DNA from 3 places in the Exiguobacterium sp. NPDC077395 genome. Region 1 is predicted to be linked to each of the others. Evidence: riboswitches for the same ligand, from Rfam matches in the RefSeq annotation. Region 1 holds a riboswitch; each other region holds the start of a gene.
What was found. Region 1 has a riboswitch for S-adenosylmethionine ahead of ACQKD4_RS03750 (methionine ABC transporter ATP-binding protein). Riboswitches for the same ligand answer to the same signal wherever they lie in the genome.
Positions count from the first base shown of each region.

Region 1 (7,987 bases):
GTGAGTACACACCGATTGGCTCAATGTGAACGCCACCCGCAGATGCGAATTTGTAGTCTTTGTTTTCAGCCATCTGTGACTCAAGGTACGGCTCATGTTGGAAGTAGTTCGCATCGAGCTCACCGCTTGCGAGCGTCTTGTTCGGAAGCACGTAGTCTTGGAACTTCTTGATTTCGAGTTTGTAGCCTTTTGCTTCATATTCTTCTTGTACGTGCTCTAAAATCTCAGCGTGCGGTACGTTCGACGCACCGACGATCAATGTTTTTTCATCGCCAGAACCTGTTTCTGCATCTTCCCCGCCGCAAGCCGCGAGAACTGTGAATGCTGATAAAGCTGTCAATCCGAGTACTGTTTTCCAAGTTTTCATTATAAATCCCTCCAAATGGTTTATGTGTAATTAAGCTGAACGTTTATCAATTTTTGTAACGAGTCGGTCACCAATGAACTGGATGACGAACACGATGAGTAAGATGAGCACCGTCGCCACGAACGTGACGTCGTTTTGTGAACGTTGGAACCCTTCCAAGAAGGCCAAGTTCCCGAGTCCGCCTCCTCCGACGACACCGGCCATCGCCGTATAACCGACGATTGCAACGATGGTCACCGTGAGTCCTGAAACGATTGCCGGAAGTGCTTCCGGAATCAACACTTTATAAATGATTTGCCATTTCGTCGCGCCCATCGATTCCGCTGCCTCGATGACACCGCGGTCGACTTCACGAAGGGCAAGTTCGACCATACGGGCGTAGAACGGTGCAGCTCCGATGATGAGTGCCGGAAGCGCCGCCGTCGAACCGAGCATGGTACCAAGCAGGAACAACGTGAACGGGATGAGTAAAATGATTAAGATGATGAACGGGATCGAACGGAACACGTTGACGATCGCGCTGACGAAGACGTAAATTGGACGATTCTTTAATAATAGCGATTCGTTTGTAATATAAAGAATCAAACCTAAAGCGAGTCCAATCACAAACGTCGCGACACCCGCGACGAGCGTCATGTATAACGTCTCCCATGTCTGTTCCATCATGATTTGCCAGTCTACGTTAGGAAACATCGCTTTCCACCTCCACTTCTACTGATTGCGAACGAATCGACGCGATGGCGCGTTCGATTTCTCGTGCTTCCCCAATCAATTGGATGAATAGCGTGCCGAGCGCACCGACTTGTGACTGAGTCACGTTCCCGCCGATGATGTTGAATCCGATGTCGTGCGTCTTAAGGACGTCAGACAAAATCGGTTGTTCTGCCGTTTCGTTCAAGAATTTCAATTTGACGATTTGTCCACTCGGATAGCGTGCTTTCAAATGTTCGAACGTGAGCGACAGATCGTCGACCGCCCCGATTTGTTTCACGAATTCTTTTGTGATCGGCTGCTCCGGATGTTGGAACACATCGGAGACTTGACCTGTCTCAACGACTTTCCCTGCCTCCATCACGGCGACGCGATGACAAATCTTTTGGATAACGTGCATCTCATGTGTGATGAGGACGATTGTCAATCCGAGTTTCTTATTGATGCTGACGAGCAGTTCAAGAATCGAATCCGTCGTCTTCGGGTCGAGCGCGCTTGTCGCTTCGTCACAGAGGAGCACCTCTGGATTTGTAGCGAGCGCGCGGGCAATCCCGACTCGCTGTTTTTGACCGCCGGATAATTGTGACGGATAGCTGTCTTCGCGACCTGATAGTCCGACGAGCTCGACGAGTTCCTGGACCCGACGCTTCCGCTCACTTGCCGGTACCCCAATCAATTCGAGTGGGAAGCTGATGTTTTCTGCGACCGTGCGCGACCACAGAAGGTTAAAGTGCTGGAAGACCATCGAGACGTTCTTGCGAACTCCTCGTAATTCTTTCGGACTGAGCTTCGTGAGCTCACTCCCGGCGACCTCGATTTCACCGCTAGACGGTGATTCGAGACGGTTGAGCAATCGGATGAGCGTCGACTTCCCCGCCCCCGAATATCCGATTATTCCAAAAATTTCACCGCGATCAATCGTTAGTGACACATCATCGACCGCCTGGACACGACCATTCTTCGTATCGAACCATTTGGCGACGTTTCGTAATTGAATCAATTCCTTTCCCTCCTGACAACAAAAAAAGCGCGCACGTTTGAGCAAACGTGCGCACTTTATCGTACGGACAACGATTGCTCTCATCTCTCAAGGTTTCTCACCTTGCTGGAATTAGCACCATTTCGGATTGCTCCGCGGTTGCTGGGCGTCATAGGGCCAGTCCCTCAGCCTCTCTTGATAAGAGTGTTGTGTATTCGATTAGCTTTATCATAGCGACAGCTTTTTCTGCTGTCAAATCATTTTTTCAAAAAAATCAAAAAAAGGTGTCGTCCGAGGACGACACAGAACGTAGCACCTTGAGTCACGGAAGGACAGCCCATAGATGAAAATCTTTTGCCCGTTCAAGATTTACATCCTTATATGGGGGAGATTCACCAATCATCACTCGATCTTGATTTGGACCGTGCGATTATACGGAACGTCTTTCTTCGCTTGATTTTTTTGGGGGACAATCGAAGGGAAGACTGACGTGTATTCGTATAAAGGTAGCAGCGGCTTCACCAAAACGTCTTGATGTCGGGAATATCGCGTCCTATTTTGTGTTCAAGTAAGATGTTGTAATGAATATACCATTCGTGAACTTTCTGTGTCAACTGATTATTTAAAATTTTCAGATTATTCTAATGTTCCTCTCTCACTTCACGAAAGAGAGGACGTGTTGAACGTTCTGAAAAGCGTAAAGACGATCCCGAACCTCGCCATTTTCAAGCTTTAACAGCGCTGGGACACTCATCACCTGATAGGCTTCAAGCTCGTTTGGGATATAGTTCGCATCGCGCTTTTCAATCTGAATTTCAGGGTCGACCGCCTCGACGACCGTCAACATTTTCTCCGCGACAGCGCATGTACCACACATCGGCGCGTATATATATAAGAATCCGTCTGTAATCATTTTTCTCACCTCTCCTGTCATTATAAAGGTCGATAAATATGTATTCAAAATTCGTGCTCTCGTGAAATTTCAGAATTTTTCAATGATTCTCTTGACTCTTCTGTCTGATAGGAATAATATGGGTTCTAACTTTATCGCTTTTGTACATAACAGTAAAAAAGAAGGACAGGTGAATGAATGATGACGGAACAAGCAACTGGTACGACAAAGCAATTTACGATGAACGTCTTAAACGGTCTCAGTATGGCGATTCTGATCGCCCTCATCCCGAGCGCATTGCTCGGAGAATTAACGAAAGCCATACTCCCTTATTTTCCGTCTCTTCAATTCATATTGGATGCGACGACGATTGCGATGCGCCTCCTCCCGGCCATTATCGGTCTTGCCGTCGCCATGCAGTTCGGACGATCGATTTTAGAGGCTGGAACGATTGCCATCGCAACCTATGTCGGCAGTGGCGCCGTTCGAATTAATGAAGGTGCGTTCGTGATGGCCGGAATCGGTGACGTGATCACAGCCGGTGTGACCGCTGCGATCGCTACGATTCTTGTCATGAAGCTCGCTCCCCACTTGAAGACGTACACGGTCATCGTCATGCCGATGACAGTCATTGTCGTCGCAGGGGGCATCGGTGCCTTCTTATTGACGTATATCTCACAGATCACGACATACATCGGATACCTCATCATGACGATGACGGCTCTTCAACCGGTTCTCATGGGCATCTTGATCGCGATGGCGTTCTCGCTCATCATCGTCTCGCCGATTTCGACTGTCGGGATCGCGACCGCGATTAGCCTATCAGGCGTTGCGGCCGGTGCGGCAAACCTCGGCGTCGTTGCCGCTGGATTCGGTCTCGCCATCGCAGGGTGGCAGGCGAACGCGACCGGGACATCGATCGCCCACTTCCTCGGGTCACCGAAGATTCAAATGGCAAACTTCGTCCGACGCCCGATTATGATGCTTCCGATTTTGGCGAATGCGGCCATCCTCGGTGCGCTCGCTGGTATATTAAGAATCGAGGGAACTCCAATCAGTGCAGGGTTTGGCGTATCTGGACTCATTGGACCGGTAAATGCGTTACATCTCATGCCGGGCGGATTCGCCTTGTTCAACGTGCTTCTTGTGATCGTCTTGTTCGGGCTTATCCCGGTCGGACTCGGAATTTTCTTCTATCGTGTGTTCGAACGGGCGACGCTCGTCAAATCGGACCACTACCGACTCGATTTCGAGTAAACATTTAAAAACCGGCTTCTCCAATTAGGAGAGGCCGGTTTTACTTATCCTTGAATCATCGCTTCATATTCTTCTGCAGACATGAGCTTGTCGAGGTCTGACTCTTCCGTCAACTCAACTTCGATCATCCATGCATTTTCAAACGGTGACTCGTTGACGAGTTCTGGAGAATCTGCAAGGTCCTCGTTTACTGCTGTGATGCGTCCTGATACTGGCGCATACAACTCAGAGACTGTCTTCACTGATTCGACTGAACCGAATGGCTCGTCGAGCAAAATCGTACCGTCAACTTCTGGGAGTTCCACAAACACGATATCCCCTAGTTCGCTTTGTGCGAAATCCGTGATGCCGATGCGGGCTTTTGTTCCGTTCACTTCTACCCACTCATGTTCTTTTGAATAACGTAAATTTGCTGGTACTTTGCTCATCCTAACTTCCCCCTCAAATAAATTAGACTCACATCTGTATTATAGCACTTAGCCCCAAACGTCCGTAAAGGACTTTTCTGAAAATCCGACCGTCGTTTTTTCACCATTTGTGACGATTGGACGCTTCAAAAGCATACCATTGCTTGATAATAGCTCGAGTTGTTCGTCTTCTGATAGATTTGGTAGCTTGTCTTTGATGCCTTCGTTCCGATAGACTTGCCCGCTCGTATTGAAGAATTTCTTAAGCGGCAAGTCCGATTGTTTCCAAAGCTCGGCGAGTTCTTCTTTCGTCGGTGTCGATTCGACGATATGAACGTATGTATACTCGACGCCTTGCTCTTTCAACCATTTTTCTGCTTTTTTACACGTACTGCATGGTGGATAGCCGTATAGTGTCACCATCTGTTCATCACCTCTCTCATCAATGTAGCACATCTAGAGAAATCAATTCACGTCTCAAGCAACCGTTCGATTTCTCGCTTCATCGTCGTATTAACCGCATGTCGCTCTTCGATAAAACGTAAGATGACCGCCGCTGCAACAGCTGACCTGCCATATCCTAATACCCCGCCCAACAAGAAAGAAATCATCTCAGGATGTCTCGTCTCGACCCGACGTGTCGGATTGAACGGGTCCCCTTGCCCACCGAGCGCCTTCAAGACGTTTTGAACGGCCGCGACTTGGACAAGTTCGAATCCGGCGAGCGTCTCGCCCCGACGTTCCCGAAGCAAGCCGACATATAGGTTCGTCAACGCTTCTTCATAGTAGTAAGCCGTCGCTTCACGCGCGATCTCGAGACGTGGTGACGCGAACACGTCGAGTGCTTCATCCCGTCGCCAGACGACCCGTCCTGGTGTATAGGCGATCGTCGCGAGTTCATGTACTTCAAAGACAGCGAACTCACCATAGATGCCGTCATGATACATGATCTTGTGCCCATCTTTCGTGTTTTGGAATTGATAATGAAGCGGCTCGACTTCAAGCCAGTCAAGTCGGTCGATAAAGCGTGCCTTCTGCCCGTCCTCGACAATCAAAAAGAAATCGAGGTCCGAGTAATCATCCAACCGCTCCGTCTCTTGTCCGATCGACCCTAATGCAAGCAGCATCAGCGTCCCTTCGTGTGCGGCAACCGATTCTCCGATTCGTTCCATTCGTTCAAGCAATCTATCGCGTGTTCTCATCGTCTCTCCCCCTCGTTTCTATTGTACGTGGCGAACAGACCAAAAAGAAAGGGCCGACCGCGTCCGGTCCACCCTTTCTGTCGATTGAATTACACGATAAACTTGTTCGCTTTGATGAGGCTCGCAGCAACTTCACGCTTCGTCCCGATCACATTGATCGGCTGGTAGCGGCTGAACTTCTTCATTGCCGAGAGAAGCATGCGCTGCTCGTCACCAGACGCCGCTGCATACAATACTTCTTTCGCCATGAGTTCGACTTGTTTGAACACTTGTTCCGCAAAGATTTCTGTGTAGCGGACTTTGAGCGTGTTCTTCTCTTCGCCTGTGCGTGCGATCGCTTTGTCTGTACGAGCGATGGCTGCTTCAAGCGCGTAGATGGCACTGATCATGTCTGCGATCTTCGCCAAGATTTCTTGTTCATTTTGAAGGTCTTGTTGATACTTCTGAACCGCTGTACCTGCGACCATCAAGTTGATCTTCTTCATGTTCGAAAGGAGCATCTTCTCGCGTGCGAGCGGTGAGCCGTCCAATTCTTGTGGCATGTAGCTCATGAGCTCTTTTTGAAGTTTTTGTGCTTCGGCGAGGAGCGGCAATTCACCTTTCATCGCTTTCTTAAGAAGCGTACCCGGAACGATCAAACGGTTGATTTCGTTCGTTCCTTCGAAGATTCGGTTGATGCGTGAATCACGATAGAGGTTTTCGACTTCATACTCTGCCATGAATCCGTATCCACCATGGATTTGGACCGCTTCATCAACAACGTAGTCAAACGTTTCAGAAGCGAATACTTTGTTGAGTGAGCATTCGATCGCATATTCAGCAATCGCTTGTGCGACTTTTGATCCGTCACGCATGTTCTCGTCACCAAGTGCGTCGAGGCTATCTTGGAACAAGCCGCCCGTGCGATACACTGAGCTTTCCATCGCATAGATGTTGGCTGCCATCGTTGCCAATTTCTCTTGGATGAGTGGGAATTGGCTAATTGGTGTCTTGAACTGCTTGCGCTCGTTCGAATATTGTACCGAAAGGTCGAACGCACGTTTTGATGAACCGACCGCACCGACTGCAAGTTTATAACGACCGACGTTCAAGATGTTGAAGGCGATGACGTGACCTTTTCCGATTTCACCGAGAAGGTTGTCGACTGGTACTTCGACGTCTTCAAGGATAAGCGTACGTGTCGACGATCCCTTGATCCCCATCTTCTGCTCTTCTGCGCCAGTTGAGACTCCTTTGAAGTCACGCTCGACGATGAAGGCACTGAACTTGTCGCCATCGATTTTCGCGTAGACGACGAAGACGTTCGCAAAGCCAGCGTTTGTGATCCATTGTTTCTCACCGTTCAAGACGTAGTGCGTGCCCGCCTCGTTCAAGACAGCCGTCGTTTTCGCACCGAGGGCGTCTGACCCTGAGCCTGGCTCTGTGAGCGCGTAAGCCGCGATCCATTCACCTGTCGCGAGTTTCGGCAAGTACTTGTGCTTTTGCTCTTCTGATCCGAAGAAGACAATCGGGAGTGTCCCGATTCCGACGTGTGCGCCGTAGCTGAGTGCGAACGAACGAGCTTTCGCGAAACGCTCCGTGATGATCGAAGAAGAGATTTTATCGAGTTGGTAGCCGCCGTACTCTTCTGGAACGTCTGCTCCGAGGAGACCGAGCTCACCTGCTTCTTTCAACAATTCGACAGAGAGGTCGAACTCGTGTTTCTCGATGCGCTCGAGAACCGGCATGACGCGGTCATCGACGAATCCCGCCGTCGTGTCCCCAATCATCTTATGCTCATCTGAGAAATCCTCTGGTGTGAAGAGACGCTCTGCGTCGAGTGCGTCAATGACAAAGCTACCGCCTTTAATCAATTCATGTTCTGTACGTTCCATATCCGATTCCCCCTTAAAGTAATTCGAAGACACCAGCCGCGCCCATTCCGCCGCCGATACACATCGTGACAACCCCATACTTCTCATTGCGTCGTTTCATCTCATGCAAAATCGAAACAGAAAGTTTTGCCCCTGTACAGCCAAGTGGGTGACCGAGGGCGATAGCGCCACCGTTCACATTCACTTTCGATGGATCGATTCCGAGTTCACGGATGACACCGAGTGATTGGCTCGCGAACGCTTCGTTCAACTCGAACAATCCGACTTCTTCTAACTTCACGCCAGCCATTTCGAGTGC
Region 1 is NZ_JBNNHU010000001.1:727,209-735,195, reverse strand. It holds gene ACQKD4_RS03760 (MetQ/NlpA family ABC transporter substrate-binding protein) at 1-367, opposite strand, end outside; gene ACQKD4_RS03755 (methionine ABC transporter permease) at 398-1,060, opposite strand; gene ACQKD4_RS03750 (methionine ABC transporter ATP-binding protein) at 1,050-2,078, opposite strand; SAM riboswitch class I at 2,156-2,262, opposite strand; gene ACQKD4_RS03745 (thioredoxin family protein) at 2,713-2,970, opposite strand; gene ACQKD4_RS03740 (PTS transporter subunit IIC) at 3,151-4,206, shown strand; gene gcvH (glycine cleavage system protein GcvH) at 4,251-4,634, opposite strand; gene ACQKD4_RS03730 (arsenate reductase family protein) at 4,683-5,036, opposite strand; gene ACQKD4_RS03725 (hypothetical protein) at 5,084-5,815, opposite strand; gene ACQKD4_RS03720 (acyl-CoA dehydrogenase family protein) at 5,905-7,689, opposite strand; gene ACQKD4_RS03715 (acetyl-CoA C-acetyltransferase) at 7,703-7,987, opposite strand, start outside.

Region 2 (7,987 bases), 580 kb from region 1:
TCGATATATTGCGAAGAAAATGTCCCAATCGACATTTGCATGACGAGTGCGACCTCTAGGTCTTTCGGAAGCGTCTCATTTGAGACGCTGACTGTTTTTGTCTCCACTTTATTTGTTGTCGCGGTCGTTTTCGGTTGCGCCTGTTCGTTCGTGCATCCGGCAAGCGCCAGAATGACGGTCAACAGGAAGAAGATGATTTTTTTAGACATATGCGTTTCCTCCTACGTGTTGTACAATGACCGACTCGGTCGGTTCGAGCACACCTGTCTCTGTGATCAGACCGGTGATGAGTTCTGGTGGGGTCACATCAAACGCCGGATTGAAGACGGTGATGCCGACGAGTGCCGTCGAGTGTCCCCCGATATGGGTCACTTCATGCGCGTCCCGTTCTTCGATTTGAATCGTGTCGTCTGCTTCCAAATCAAACGTCGAATGCGGGGCTGCCACATAAAACGGGATGCCATAATGCTTCGCCAAAATTGCGAGCTGGAGCGTCCCGATTTTGTTGGCCGTATGACCGGTACGGGTGATGCGGTCCGCCCCGACGATGATGGCATCGATTTGTTTCGTCTGAATTGTCCACGCCGCCATGTTATCCGTGATCAATGTGACGTCGATGTCTGCCCGGTCGAGTTCCCATACGGTCAACCGTGCCCCTTGAAGCAGTGGACGAGTTTCCGACGCGAATACACGAAACGGGATGCCTCGTTCTTTTCCGACATAAAACGGAGCAAGCGCGGTGCCGTACCGTGACGTCGCAATGGCACCGGCGTTACAAATCGTCAACACGTTCCCTCCAGCAGGTAACACGGTCAACGCATGCTCACCAATCGTGCGATACGTCGCCACGTCTTGTTCATAGATTTCAATCGCACGCGCTTTGATGGCTTTTGCGATCTGCTCAAAGTCTTCCCCCACATTTAGTCGAAGGAGTGATTCGATGACATGTTGTAAGTTGACCGCTGTTGGTCTTGTCGCAATCAACCGTTGGCCGACCTGGTCCAATTGGCGGTGAAAATATAAATTGTCCTGGAGACGTGATGCCTCTTTCGCGAGGACGAACGCCCCAAAGTAAGCGATGGCCGGTGCTCCCCGAACTTGAAGGGCCTTGATCGCCTGTTCTGCCTGTTCGAGCGTTAACACTTCGACATAGCGCTCTTCTTGCGGCAACTGTGTCTGATCTAAAATCGTCAACACCTCGGTGTCGGCATCGAAATGAATACTTTGCACACTCATACACGCACCTCCGATAGGACTGGAATTAGCTGGTCAATCGATTGAATCTGATGGCGCTGTTTGATGAGACACGTGCCGAGCTCCAAGGCGTGACGTTTCCGTTCGATCCGAAGGTCGTCTGGCAACGTTTCTAAGTCAGCGACACCCGCTAGACCGACCGTCCGACGAATCAATTCGCAGCCTGCGTAGCCGATCGCATCACTCAAAATCGATGGCAACAGTTCGTCCACGAATCCTACTGTGTTGAACGGCTCGACCGCCTGTGTGAAGCGTGTACGGAACGTTTTTTCGAACGTCTCCCACAGAGTGAGCACTTCTGTGAAGCGTTCGAACCGCTTCAACGGATGTGCATACGTCGAGAACACCAAATGGGCGATGATTTGACCGATGTCAAAACCGAATGGACCGTAAAAGGCAAACTCAGGATCGATGATTTTCGTTTCCTGACGCGTCGCAAAAATGCTTCCTGTATGTAAATCCCCATGTAGCAACGCTTCATGTTTGGTCACGAACCCAACCTTCAATTTCGTCACTTCAATTTTCAAGGCGAGATCTGACCAAAGTTGCTCCACGTCCGGACGAAGAGCCATTTCGATTTGATTCGATTCTGCATCGCGATACGGGTCGGTGAAGATCAGCTTTTCCGTAATATCACATAGCTCTGGATTGTAATACTCTTTTTCGATTTGTTTCTTGGCGAGCGGTCCTTTCGCATAGTCAGATGTCGCAAACAACGTTTCCCCGAGGAATGTACCGACGTGACGCGCCAAATTCGGATAGCTCTCTCCTTTTAGGAAGCCTGACCGGACGATTTCAAAAGCTGACAAATCTTCCAAAATCGTATAGGCGAGTTCACGGTCACTACCGAGTACATCCGGTACGAATTGTGGTACGACTTTTGAAAACTCACGGAGGGCCAGTTGTTCAATCCACGAACGGTCAAGCGTGAGCGGCCAACTCTCTCCAACAACTTTTGCGTACGGCAACGCCTGTTTCACAATCAATGACGTTTCTCCTTGACGAATGCGAAAGACGAGATTTAAATTTCCATCTCCAATTTCCTCACATTCTGCAATCCCCTCTTCTAGTAACCCCAACTGTCGAACGTGTTCGACGACACTTTGTTCTGTAAACGCCTCATAAGCCATGATAATTTTCCCCTTTCTTGAATCTATGCATTAAAAAAGCCCCTTTCTCCGCGAGAAAGAGGCACACCCAAATTGGTTGTTCCTCTCATCTTTCAGACATATGTCTGGTGGATGTAGCACCGTGCCAAATGGTCGGTTGCTGCGGCGTCTTAGGGCCAATTCCCTCTGCCAACTCGCGATAAGAGTAAATGATGTAGTTGTATTTGACGTGTTGAGACGAATATTACGGACTAGGCACGCTAGTTGTCAATCCTCTATTTTCGGTCGACTCCCTATTTTTGACACGCATATATAGAAACATTATTTTCAAACTTTTTTTCTCAAAAAAAGGAATTGACGAGTGAGCGATTCTATGTAAAAATTCAATTAAATTTCACAACTTCACAACTATTCTTATCAAGAGCAGACGGAGGGACAAGCCCGATGATGTCGCAGCAACCGACCAGAAATGGCACGGTGCTAATTCTTGCAGCTATCGCTGAGAGATAAGAGTTCATTGTTTTCGAATGACCTCTTGCCTTGGCATGAGGTCATTTTTTGTTTGACCTGAAAGGAGGAACTTATGGGAATCATCGCAACTTATGAAATCAAACATACCGATCACGTCGAACGCGTGGCTGAGAAAATCGCACATGAGCTGACCGTCGGAACATGGACCGAATTGAACCATCTCGAACAGCATCAACTACAGGCGTTCCGAGGCGCGGTCATCGATACCTCCCAACAGGAAACGACGAGTCGTTTCTCGATTCGTTACCCGCTACATAATGTGACGCCGGACTTCTCGTCCATTCTGACGACGACATTCGGAAAACTGTCGCTCGACCCAAACGTCCAACTTGTCGACCTATCGCTCCCGAATGAGCTCGCATCGGACTTTCCGGGTGCCGCATTCGGTGTTGAAGGGGTCCGCGACATCCTTCAAGTACACGACCGACCGCTCGCCATGAGCATCTTCAAAGGTGTCATCGGGCGTGACCTTGATTTTTTGGCGACACAGCTCCGTGACCAGTTTACAGGTGGTATCGATCTCGTGAAAGACGATGAGATTTTATATGACAATCCGCTCACCCCATCGATCGAACGGGCACGGGTCGGGGCATCGATCATTCAAGAACATCAAGACCTGACGGGTCGTTCCGTTCTATACGCCGTCACGTTGAGCGGACCCGTTTTCACCTTACGCGATCAGGCAAAACGTTTGATCGAAGCAGGCGCGACCGCACTGTTGTTCAATGTGTATACGTACGGGCTCGACGCGTTACGAGAGCTCGCCAAAGACCCTGAGATTCACGTCCCGATTTTGGCACATCCTGCTTTTGCGGGAGCGTTGACCGGATTGATTCGTCATTCCCTCCTTTTCGGGAAACTGATTCGACTCGCCGGGGCAGACTTGACGCTCTTCCCGTCGCCATATGGTTCACTGTCGACTCCGAAAGACGAAACACAACAGATTCAAACGTACGCGACGGAATCCCATTGGACGAAACCGATTCTGACGGTCCCCTCTGCCGGGATTCACCCAGGACTCGTCCCGGATTTGATTCGTGACTTCGGAACGGATGTCGTGATCAATGCCGGCGGTGGGATTCATGGGCATCCAGACGGTGCGGCTGCCGGTGCGAGGGCGTTCCGCCAAGCAATCGATCAGGCAATCGGTAAAACGAGCGAGACCGATGCGTTATCGACTGCGCTGAATACGTGGGGTGCGCGATGAGTACGCACGTCATCTGTGATTTCGACGGGACCATCACGGAAGAAGATAACATCATCGCGTTGATGCGACGCTTCGCCCCACCTGAATGGATCGAACTCAAAGATGGTGTTTTGAACCAAACGCTCTCCATTCGAGAAGGCGTCGGTCAGATGTTCAGCCTGCTCCCGAGTAACCAGCAAGAGCGGTATCGTGAGTTTCTTCAGTCGACCATCACGCTTCGAGCGGGGTTTGTCGAGTTTTTGCAAGAGACCCAGTCGTACGGCTTTCGATTCGATGTCGTCAGTGGGGGCATGGACTTTTTCGTCCATCCGATTCTAGGAGGTCATGTCGCACCTGAACACATCTACTGCAATCACGTTGATTTTTCAGGAGAGACGGCGCGCGTCACATGGCCTCATTCATGCGATGTTCATTGTTTGAACGACTGCGGATGTTGCAAGCCGACGATTGCCCGACAGATTGTCTCACCTACCGACACGTTGATCGTCATCGGGGACTCTGTCACCGATTTTGAAATCGTCAAACGTGCCGACGTCGTGTATGCGCGGGGTCAACTGATTTCACTATGCGAGGCGGAAGGAATCTACTATGTTCCGTTCGAGACATTCTATGACATTTCAGCTCACATGAAAGGAGTGAATGTATGACCGTACAAGAACGATGGGTCGAACTTGCTGACATTAAAGACGAGCTTGCCGCACGGGACTGGTTTCCCGGGACGAGCGGCAACTTGGCAATCCGCGTATCGGACGACCCGTTGACGTTCCTCGTGACAGCAAGCGGTCGTGATAAACGGAAGCGTACGGATGAAGACTTCGTCCTCGTCGATGCGACCGGTCAATTGATTGGAGAGCAGTCAGGCAAACCGTCCGCGGAGACGTTGCTACACGTCGAAATCTTTAACAAGACGAACGCAACCTGTTCCCTTCACGTGCACACGGTCGACAACAACGTCATCTCAGAGCTTTACGCGGCGAACGGACATGTCACGTTCACGGGTCAAGAAATCATCAAGGCACTCGGCTATTGGGAGGAAACGGCAAGCGTCCGAATCCCCATTATCGAGAACCATGCGGATATCCCGACACTCGCCCGTGCATTTGCCCCACATGTCACAAGCGATGCCGGTGCCGTCCTCATCCGGAATCACGGGATCACCGTTTGGGGCGAAACACCCGCTGCAGCAAAACGTTATCTAGAAGCATATGAATTTTTATTTAGCTACTCATTAAAATTACGCGCCTTAGGCGTCCATTCATAAGGAGGAATTCAACATGGCAACGATTTATTTTCAACAAACCGAAGAACGTGTCAGTGATCAACAAGAGGTACGTGACTTTTTAGAATCACGAGGCATCCTTTACGAAGCATGGGACATCGCGAAATTACCTGCTTCCCTTCAAGAAAACTATCAACTAACAGACGAAGACAAAGCCGTCATTTTATCGACGTTCCAAGACGAGATTCAAGACGTATCGACGCGACGTGGTTATCAAACGGCTGATGTCATCTCTTTATCCGATGCGACGCCGAACTTAGACGAACTGCTCGTCAACTTCCAAAAAGAACATCACCATACGGACGACGAGGTTCGTTTCATCGTCAGTGGTCACGGCATTTTTGCCATCGACGATGCAGAGCGTGGATACTTCAATATCGAGCTCAACCCGGGTGACCTCATCTCGGTGCCGGTCAACACGCGTCATTACTTCACGTTGCAAGAAGACCGCCAAGTCGTCGCCGTTCGTATTTTCGTGACGACCGAGGGCTGGGTGCCGATCTACGACAAAGAAAATGTGAATGCATAATAAAAACGGGCAGGTGCGTCATGCATCTGTCCGTTGCTTTTGCTCGTGTAAAGACCGTTCATCCAATCGCTCTTTTGCCGAATTTCTTCCTTTGCCTACATCCACAGTACCAAGCGCTTTACCGAGACCACGATCCGGTAGATTGACATACATCGTCTCATAATTACTCACTGCGTACGTTTCGTGGAAAATACCAACGACATCCGTCGCCCTTGCCTTTTGATTGAATGCTTTCCACGCCTCCAGATGCGTGTTCCCGTGGGCATAGTCGAGTAATTCATCTGTTGACCGCCAATATTGAATCAACGTGACCGAGCGCCAGCCAATCGTCAGATCATGTGACAGAAAGCCAAGTTCCTTTTGTGTATACAGTTCTTTCAGCATGGCCGGCATGGCATTGAAGACCGGCCACCATTTTCGAATCGATCGCAAACGATTCACTCGTAAGCCAATGACAAACACCACTACTTCTTCATTCGGGACGGCCATTTTGCGTGCCATCATTTCCTCCTCCTTTGAGGGTTATCACAGCTGCTTCACACCATTCCATCAATGCATTCGTTTGGCGTTTTCCATAATCGAGTGTCAACAGCCAATAAACAGCGTCAGGTGAATGCGAGTCGCTCGCTTGAATCATCGTCTCGATGGCTTTATACGTCTTCAGTCGTTCCCGTAGCAGTCGTTCATGATGTGTAATTTTGCTGATTGTTTGCTCCATCGTCTCATGTCGAGCGAAGAATAACTTTAGCAAGAGCTCATTCCGTTGAACTGGTAACGTATCCGGCTCTTCTGCAATCCATTGTCTTAACTCGTCATGACCGGTTGACGTCAGCTCGTATGCCTTTCGGTCGTTGTCTTCCACCTGATGGATCAACCCTTCTGCTTCTAACGTCCGAAGCATCGGATACACTTGACCGAAACTAATTTTCCAAAAGTGGTTGAGGCTACGGTCGATCATCTGTTTCATGTCATATCCTGTTCGACACTCCGTCGTCAATAAACCTAAAACAGCGTATCGTGTCATATTTTCACGAGGCATTCAACCCCTCCTATCTAAAAGATAGTATCTATTTGATATATTCCCTCGTTTCACAGAAATGAAAACAAAAAAAGCGTACTTCCCGTGAGAAGATACGCTTTTGGAGATTATGCTTGTTTTGCTGTTGGTTTCGATGAGAACCAGCCCCATGTCGCAATCCCGACCATGACTGACCAGAAGAAGATGGTCCAAGCTGTCGAGTGGACGAATCCGTCTGGGAGTCCCATGAATTCGAACGGCGTACCGGCAATCAACTCTTTGAACCCTGGGTGCTCGAGTACGAGAACCGTCAATTTGACCCCGACCCAACCGACGATGATGAAGGCGGCCGTTTCAAGTGTAGGACGTTGATGAAGCAATTTGACGAAAATACGTGCCGCAAATCGCATCAAGACGACCCCGATGAGTCCACCAGTCAAGACGACGAAGAACTGACCTGAGTCAATCCCACCGATTTCACCGAGACCGAGTGGTGGCAGGCTGACCGCAAGCGCGACCGCGGCTAAGATCGAATCGACCGCAAAAGCGATGTCCGCAAACTCGACTTTCGCAACAGTGAGCCAAAACTCTTTCTTCGATACCGGCTTTTCTGTGACAGCCGTCTCTTCTTTCGCTTCGGCCGCCAACTCCTGTTGTGGCTCCATCTTCCTCGCCTTATAGGTCATATACAGGTGTCGCGCACTCATTCCGATTAAGTAAAGTGCACCTAGTGCCTGTACTTGCCATACGTTGATCAAGAACGAGATCAAGAACAATGCGATAAATCGGAAGACGAACGCCCCGAGGAGACCATAAAATAATGCCTTCTTCTGCTCTGTACGCGGCAAGTGTTTGACCATGACGGCCAAGACGAGCGCGTTGTCTGCAGATAATAAGCCTTCCAAACCGACGAGTACGACGACGATCCAGGCATACTGCAGGACTAACTGCCAATCCATAAAAACATCTCCTTTTTTCTTTCAATTCCTTCATATTTAATAGTGATCTATTTTTTAAGTTCACAGGACCATTTTATTCCCGTTCACAAAGTAAATCAATC
Region 2 is NZ_JBNNHU010000001.1:142,248-150,234, reverse strand. It holds gene ACQKD4_RS00860 (sugar ABC transporter substrate-binding protein) at 1-209, opposite strand, end outside; gene mtnA (S-methyl-5-thioribose-1-phosphate isomerase) at 202-1,236, opposite strand; gene mtnK (S-methyl-5-thioribose kinase) at 1,233-2,384, opposite strand; SAM riboswitch class I at 2,467-2,569, opposite strand; SAM riboswitch class I at 2,775-2,876, shown strand; gene ACQKD4_RS00845 (2,3-diketo-5-methylthiopentyl-1-phosphate enolase) at 2,947-4,101, shown strand; gene ACQKD4_RS00840 (2-hydroxy-3-keto-5-methylthiopentenyl-1-phosphate phosphatase) at 4,098-4,748, shown strand; gene ACQKD4_RS00835 (methylthioribulose 1-phosphate dehydratase) at 4,745-5,362, shown strand; gene ACQKD4_RS00830 (cupin domain-containing protein) at 5,376-5,909, shown strand; gene ACQKD4_RS00825 (DUF4188 domain-containing protein) at 5,928-6,410, opposite strand; gene ACQKD4_RS00820 (PadR family transcriptional regulator) at 6,382-6,948, opposite strand; gene ACQKD4_RS00815 (TerC family protein) at 7,056-7,886, opposite strand.
Region 2: linked by a shared signal. The riboswitch ahead of ACQKD4_RS00845 (2,3-diketo-5-methylthiopentyl-1-phosphate enolase) and the one ahead of ACQKD4_RS03750 (methionine ABC transporter ATP-binding protein) in region 1 are both predicted to bind S-adenosylmethionine.

Region 3 (7,987 bases), on a different contig from region 1:
AGATATCGCTGTCGAAAACGCATAATGAGAAGAAGGGACTGAGCGATTATGTTCAGTCCCTTCTTTTTTGTACGAAAAAGACGACGAGAACGGGCATCTCGTCGTCTTTCGATTACGCTTGTGTTTGTTTTGCAACTGCCTCATAGGCAGGGACGAACGGATACTCTAAATCGCGAGCGACCGCTTCGTATGTGACCGTCCCGTTGATGACGTTTAAGCCTTTGAGAAGGGCATCGTTTCCGAGGAGTGCCGGGAGCACACCTTTTTGTGCACATTCGATAATATATGGCATCGTTGCGTTCGTAAGCCCCATTGTCGATGTGCGTGGCACGGCACCTGGCATGTTAGCGACGGCGTAATGTTGCACACCGTAACGTTCATACGTTGGCGCATCATGCGTTGTGATATGATCAATTGTTTCACAAATTCCACCTTGGTCAATGGCAACATCGACAATCACCGATCCCGGTGACATGCGTTGTACCATTTCTTCTGTGACAAGTTTCGGTGCTTTTGCTCCAGGAATCAAAACAGCACCGATGACGAGATCACTCTCAGCTACTTGTTTGGCGATATTGTATTTGTTCGAGATTAATGTGTTGATTGTGTTTCCGAACAAGTCGTCGATTTGACGAAGACGAGCTGGGCTGATGTCCATCAAGGTAACGCTCGCCCCGAGACCGATGGCGATACGCGCTGCATTCGTTCCGACGACGCCACCACCGATGACCGTGACGTTCGCACGAGGTACGCCCGGAAGACCTGACATGAGGATTCCTTTTCCACCGTGCGGTTTTTCGAGAATCTGTGCCCCGATTTGAGCGGCCATACGACCTGCGACTTCACTCATCGGTGTGAGAAGCGGTAACGTCCGATCGACTTCGACCGTCTCATACGCGATAGCAGTGATGCCTGATTCGACGAGTGCTTTCGTTAATTCTGGTTCTGCCGCTAAGTGCAAATACGTAAAGAGCGTCAGATCAGGACGGAAGTATTGATATTCAGACGGCTGCGGCTCTTTCACTTTGAGCGCAAGTTCGACGCCTTCCCATACTTCTTTCGCCGTTTCGACGATTGTTGCACCGGCATCGATATATTCCATATTTGTGAAACCACTGCCGAGACCGGCATTTGTTTCGACGAAGACGTCATGACCAAGTTCCGTTAACATAAATGCACCCATCGGTGTCAAAGCCACCCGATTTTCATTGTTTTTAATCTCTTTTAATACCCCGATTTTCATGGAACATTCCCCTTTCATTCCGTTGACACAAATTGTTCACACCCCTAGTATAGACCCATTCGAAAACGCTGTCTTTATCATGGATTCTAAAAACGAAGACGCTCACTTTGTGAAAAAACACAAAGCGAACGTCTAGTCTTCTAATCGATATTGGCCGGCTTTAATCGCCAAATAAATCATGGACCGTTCGGGTAAGGAAACTTGCGTGATATTCGTCAACTCTTCGATGCGTCGAATCCGATACAAGACGGTATTCGGATGGATATGAAGGTGGGCGGCGACCCGCTTTACATTCCCATCGAAATAAAAATACCATTCGAGCGTTTTCACGAGTTCGGTCTGATGGGACGAGTCATAGTGTTGCAACCGTTCGACGGTCGGATGGGTTTCCAGTCGAAGTCCGATGCGACGTGCCAGTTCAGGGACGAGTTGGTAAATCCCGATCTGTTCGAAGGCGCGAGAAGTCGCGAGCTCAAGAGGGAACTTACGACGAAGTGTTGTGACCCGTCGCGCCTCTTCCGCTGCGGCGTACAGCATGTCACTCTCGAAAAAGCGCCGACTGATTCCGATTCGTGGTTCGGATTCGTTGAATTTGTCTTGAAGCAACTGTTCGAATCGTTCCGCCCAAGCGAGCAATTCCACTTCTTCATCGGAAAGTTCGGATTTCATGTAATGCCAGACGAGTAATTGCTGTCCATCGATGGCATGTAAGACCACTTCAATCGCCTCTTGGGTCGCAAGCACATAATGTAGACGTTCAGCGAGTTGTGGGGTGATCGGTTGAGCGCATTCAATGATCGTCAATCGACTGGCGACCGCAATGGGGGCGAGTTCGTTCAGTCGTTCGCGATTGGGATCGGAGAGTGTCGGGGAAGCGAGTACATCTAACAAGAAACGTTCAAGTTCCGCACTAATGCGCCGTTCGTGCATCGCGATTGTCATGAGCAACTTTTTGGCAATGGTCGCTCCTTCCTGCAAGATAGCTAATTCTTGAGTCGTGAACGGGTTCGTTCGAGCCAAGCTCCAAATATAGCCGAGTACTTCGTCATGTTGTTTGATCACGATGGCGGCACGCTCGCCGAGCCCGACAGCGAGCCGTGCTGGAATGACGACAGGCTCATCTTGGTCAATGACTTCTCGTAAAATTCCACTTTCCCACAAATCTTCAATAACGGCTTCTGGGACACGACGACCAATGATTGTGGCGATCCTGGCCGGGTCGGTCGAATCGGGATGGGTGCTATACGCTAGCAACTGGTGGTGGCGATTTTCAATCGTGATGGGTGCTCGAATCGCTTGACCGATTGCTTCGGCGAGTGTATCGAGAGACTCATAAGATTTCTGCAAAAAAGGCATGTCGATTCCTCCTCTCTCTGAGTATAACTTCTTCTTTGTGAAACTTCACAAAAAGAATCGAGAGTGTGAGAAATGACATACCTTTAGTGGATTACATCGGGAAAAACAATCCGACAGCGAGACCGAGCAACGCCCCAACGATGACTTGGAACGGCGTGTGCCCGACAAGTTCATTCAAAAGTGGAGTCTCGTGTTTGATCCCTTTGAAATAATCGTTCAATAGTCGGGCCTGAAAACCGACTGCTTGACGGACGCCGGTCGCATCATACATGACGATGGTGGCGAAGACGACAGCGAGAGCGAACATGCTCGAGTCGATCCCTTCCATCCGTCCGATTGCCGTAGCGAGCGCGACGACCGTAGACGAGTGTGAACTCGGCATGCCGCCTGAAGCGAACATGATTTCAATTTCAAAATCCCTTGTTTTAATGAGTTCGGTTACGAGCTTAGCTGCTTGGGCGATAAACCAAGCAAGAATCGCAGCGAGTAAAGGTTCGTTAAACATGCATCTATTCACTTCCTGTCTGACATAGTAACTTCACTATACCCGAAAGCGGGGCAGACTAGACGTTAAGATTTCGTCAAAAAAAGTGTCACGGACAGCTTGTCCATGACACCTTTTGGTCGATTTTTGTTACCCGACTACTCCTTCAGTTTCCTGAAGTTTCTCTGCAATGTTGTCGATGATATAACGGTTGCGTGGGTGTCCTTGACACTCTTTCGAGCATGAACGCATTTGTTTCGGTTCACACTCTTCACAACAGAAATGTTGCACATTACACTCCGGGTTTGCACAATTAACGTAACGAACCGTCTCGGTTCCACAGTGCATGCAGTGTGAAACAATAGTCGGGTTCACAGAGTTAACAGGGACGTTGATGCGCTCGTCAAAGACGTAAAGCTCACCATCCCAGTTTTCACCTTTCGTCGCTTCGTCTTTTCCATACATCGCGACGCCACCTTTTAAGTGGAAGATGTTGTCGTGACCTTGGTCACGCATATATGCTGTAAATTTCTCGCAACGGACGCCACCAGTACAGTACGTGAGCAGTGTTTTCCCTTCGTAGAGGTCTTTGTTCTCTTCGAGCCATTCTGGCATGTAACGTGAAGCCTCTACATCGATTTTGATCGCGTTTTTAAAGTGACCAAGTTCGTACTCGTAGTTGTTACGAACGTCGAGGATGACGACATCATCACGATTCATCATCTCTTTCCATTCTGCTGGTTCGAGGTATGCACCGTGTTGTTTCGGTACATCAAACTCACCATCAAAGCGCCACGTCACGAGCTCTTTCTTGTGACGGACAAAAATTTTCTTGAACGCATGCTCTTCGACTTCATCGATTTTGAACTCGATATCGCTGAAGAGTGGGTTTGCTTTCAAGTCGTTCATGTATTGCTCAGTCTGTTCCCAAGTACCAGAGCACGTCCCGTTGATTCCTTCGGAGGAAATCAAGATGCGTCCTTTGATGCCAAGGTCTTTACAATACTTCAAATGTTCTTGCGTGAGTGTTTCTGGGTCTTCGATGTTGACGTACTTATAGTACAGCAAGACCCGCATTGGTTTTGTTTCCATGTTGTGTTGCTCCCCTGTGTTCAGTTTTTTGCAGGAAAACGAACGTTGGGTTGTGTCGTTCGACGAATAGACTTGCCTGCAACCACAAGTCCATTATTATATGATAAATATCACGACGAATTTTCGCAAATGGTTTTTAATTTTTTTTGACGAATGCAGGGAGATGCGTCTTGAAAATCGAATTCGGGTATTAGAGTAGTAGTAACGAAAGTTGAAGGTGGAACGACTATGCTCACTTCTCTCCAACAGTACATCATCCAATTAATCGAATGGCTTCAAAGTTTGCCTGGCGGTCCTTGGGCCGGACTCGGCGCTCCGTTTTTAGAAGCGATCTTTCCGTTTTTGCCACTCGTTTTAATCATTTCAGCGAATGCGGCAACATATGGTTTTTTGTTAGGGGTCCTTTTATCATGGATCGGGAACTTACTCGGAACGATTGTCGTCTTCGTGGCGGTCCGATATGTGTTTCGTAAACCGATGACGCGCTGGCTCGAGAAACATAAAGCGGCGGTCTATTGGTTAGAACGAATCAACCATATGAGTCCGATCTCACTCGGGTTCTTGTATTCGCTCCCGTTCATCCCAGTCAGTTTGATCACCTATTTGCTGGCGCTCATTCAGATGCCGCTCCGTACGTTCATTTTGGCGGCGGGATTCGGGAAACTACTCGTCGTCGTCATTTTCTCGGTCATCGGGGATCAATGGGAAGAATTTATCCAAAGCCCGTTTCGTTTATCGATGCTCGGTCTGCTTTTGGTCGCATTGTGGGCCATCAGTCGAGGACTAGAAGAAGTGCTCAAACGACGCGCTTTCAAAAAACGCAACGAGCAATTGAAGCAAGAGATGATCACTAAACGACAAACACCCCTTTGAACAAGGGGTGTTTGTCGTTTAAGACTGCTTTTTAAAACGCGGGAAGTTGAATGCAATCGCAATTCCTCCACAAATAAAGAGGAGGAACGGATAAAACATGAACGGGACGAGGTCAGGCGAAGCGGTCTTCGTCAACTCTGCGGCGATGAGAAGTTGCGCTCCGTATGGGAGAATCCCTTGTACACCACATGAGAAGATGTCGAGTACACTCGCTGATTTTTTCCGTTCGATCTCGTATTCGTCCGCAATGTTCGCGGCGAGTGGTCCGGCTACGAGAATGGAAATCGTATTGTTCGCGGTCGCTACGTTCGTCGCACTGACGAGACCCGCGATACTCCACTCGGCACCAGCACGTTTTTGAATCCGTGACGTCAACGCATCACGCAAATACGTGAGTCCGCCGTTGTGCGAAATAAGTCCGACGAGGCCGCCCATGAGTAACGTCAAGAACGAGATTTCGGCCATACCGACCATACCATCGGCGATAGCGGTCACAAATGCTGTGACGGATAAGCTTCCGTCGAGAAGACCGATGATTCCGGTTAGCGTGATCCCGCCCAACAGGACGAGAATGACGTTCAGTCCCGTTAACGCCAGTCCGATGACCGCGAGATACGGAATAAGTTTATACCATTCGAATGCAGCGACATCAACCGTCGATTCACCGTTCGACAAGACGGCGAGTAAAATCGTCGTGATGATGGCAGCTGGTAGCACGATCCAAAAATTTGTCCGGAACTTATCGCGCATGTTCGTCCGTTGCGTCCTTACGGCAGCAATGGTCGTATCCGAAATGAATGAAAGGTTGTCTCCGAACATGGCTCCGCCGACAACTGCCGCGGCTGCGATGGCGACGTTCACACCACTTTCCTCATGTATACCGAGGGCAATCGGCGCAAGTGCCGCAATCGTCCCAGTCGATGTGCCCATTGCCATTGAAATGAAAGCAGCAATGACGAATAGTCCACTTAAGAGAAGCGATGGGGGTAAGAGTGTCAACGCGGCGTTAACCGTCGCGTCGATGGCACCGATTGATTCAGCTACCGTTGAAAAGGCGCCGGCCAGTAAGAAAATAAAAATCATAATGATGATTCCCGGATTTCCGGCACCTTGTGCGATGCGTTCCACGGTTTGTGTGGCGCTTCCTTTTGTCATGAACGCTGCGACCATCAATGCGATCATGGCTGCGACGAGAACTGGAAACTTATAAAAGTCCCCATAGTAGACACCCGCCCCGATGAAAAAGAGCAAGAAGACGAGTAACGGCAGAAGTGCCCACTTGTTTGCTGTTGGTTGTTCCAAAATAATCACCTCACTAAAAAATAAAAAGGACCTTTTTCTTGAGAAAAAGGTCCTTCGTGCGAAATACCCTTTTCATCTTTCGGACTGTTGTCCGCTGGATTTGGCACAGGTTCCCCGCTGCCGAGACTTCATAGGGCCAGTCCCTCCGTCTCTCTCGATAAAAAGTTAAGTTATCCTATTATCAAACACGTTCCCTAACGTACCTGTTTCAAATCCCGTTGTCAACCTAAAAACTCCCCAATTCGATGTGAGAAAGGGGAGTTTACGTCGTTAAATTGTTGAAGTGCGCTACACGGTTACGTCCTGCATATTTTCCGCCAACATACAGGGCACGGTCCGCATTTCGAATCGTATCATCGAGACGCTTGTTCCCGAACGCTTCAATTGTGTCGACCCCGATGGAGGCGGTGACAGAAATCTCATGGTGGTCAACATGAAACGGTTTCGCTTCGATTTGATGGCGAATCCGCTCCGTGATTTCAATCGCTTGGTGCATATCACAATGATTGAGCAATAAAATAAATTCTTCGCCACCATAACGTGCAGCAAAGTCGTCTGGACGGAGCACTTGACGGATTCGTCGTCCGAACTCTTGTAAGACATGGTCCCCGACCTGATGACCGTACGTATCGTTAATCTTTTTGAAAAAATCAATATCGAGCATGGCAACCGATATAGGATATACCGACATATCGGATATTTGTTGAATGCCATATTCATAAAATGCACGCGCATTAGCAAGAAGCGTTAAACTGTCCGTCCGACTCTCGGTATAGAGGCGGTCCCGTTCGTGACAACGGCTAATGGTTCGGTTGAACGATTTTAACAATTTGATGATTTCGTGCTGAATAATCTTTGGATAACCGTATACAGGTTCTCCCATCATAACAATCCAGGTGCGAATCTCTTCGATTTCCTCCGAACGAACAGAAACGAAGCTGTGGTAATCGTCGTGGAAAGCATCAGAAAGGGAAGTATCCCATTCAAAGCGCATCTCATAGTCGAGGACTTGCTCGATTGGCTGACTCATGTCAAGCAACGTAAAGACGATGGGTCGATCGATGGGCTGTCGCGTCTTTAAATCAAAGTACAGGGTGCGTTCAAACAATTTAAACTCGACATACCCTTCATCATAATGATTCAGCTGTTCGCATTGACTTAAAAATACTTCGATGGCTTGCGCCTCGCTCTGTGACAAGGAAACGGCCTCTTTCGCTTCATCGTATTGCTCAATCAAAGATTTGAATGCATCTTGTCGCTCTTTTTGAATGAGGAGACGTTTAATAAAGAATGTCAACGCAGCGGCGATGCTACTGACGACGAGTAAGTTGGTCTCTCGGAAAAACGCTGCCGCTAAGATGAAAATCAAACTGACGACGTACGTATAGAAGGCAATCTTCATAAAGTCGCTTAATGCGATGTCGACGCGGAACCACCATTTCACCTGATATTTTTGGAATACCGTGTTTAAGAAGATGGCAAGGAACAGTCCGGCAAGCGGCACGAACGAATCTTGCGAATAAAAGTCGAGACCAGTCTCCCCACCGAGGGCGAGATAAACCGCTGCCGGGATGACAATCTCTAAGTACGCCGTAATGGCATTCCACGGATACGTGAAGCGGAAGCGGCGAATAGCA
Region 3 is NZ_JBNNHU010000002.1:270,235-278,221, forward strand. It holds gene murB (UDP-N-acetylmuramate dehydrogenase) at 1-25, shown strand, start outside; gene ald (alanine dehydrogenase) at 113-1,243, opposite strand; gene ACQKD4_RS11855 (PucR family transcriptional regulator) at 1,376-2,599, opposite strand; gene ACQKD4_RS11860 (divergent PAP2 family protein) at 2,691-3,116, opposite strand; gene ACQKD4_RS11865 (rhodanese-related sulfurtransferase) at 3,234-4,175, opposite strand; gene ACQKD4_RS11870 (TVP38/TMEM64 family protein) at 4,404-5,048, shown strand; gene ACQKD4_RS11875 (Na+/H+ antiporter NhaC family protein) at 5,067-6,350, opposite strand; SAM riboswitch class I at 6,420-6,514, opposite strand; gene ACQKD4_RS11880 (GGDEF domain-containing protein) at 6,613-7,987, opposite strand, start outside.
Region 3: linked by a shared signal. The riboswitch ahead of ACQKD4_RS11875 (Na+/H+ antiporter NhaC family protein) and the one ahead of ACQKD4_RS03750 (methionine ABC transporter ATP-binding protein) in region 1 are both predicted to bind S-adenosylmethionine.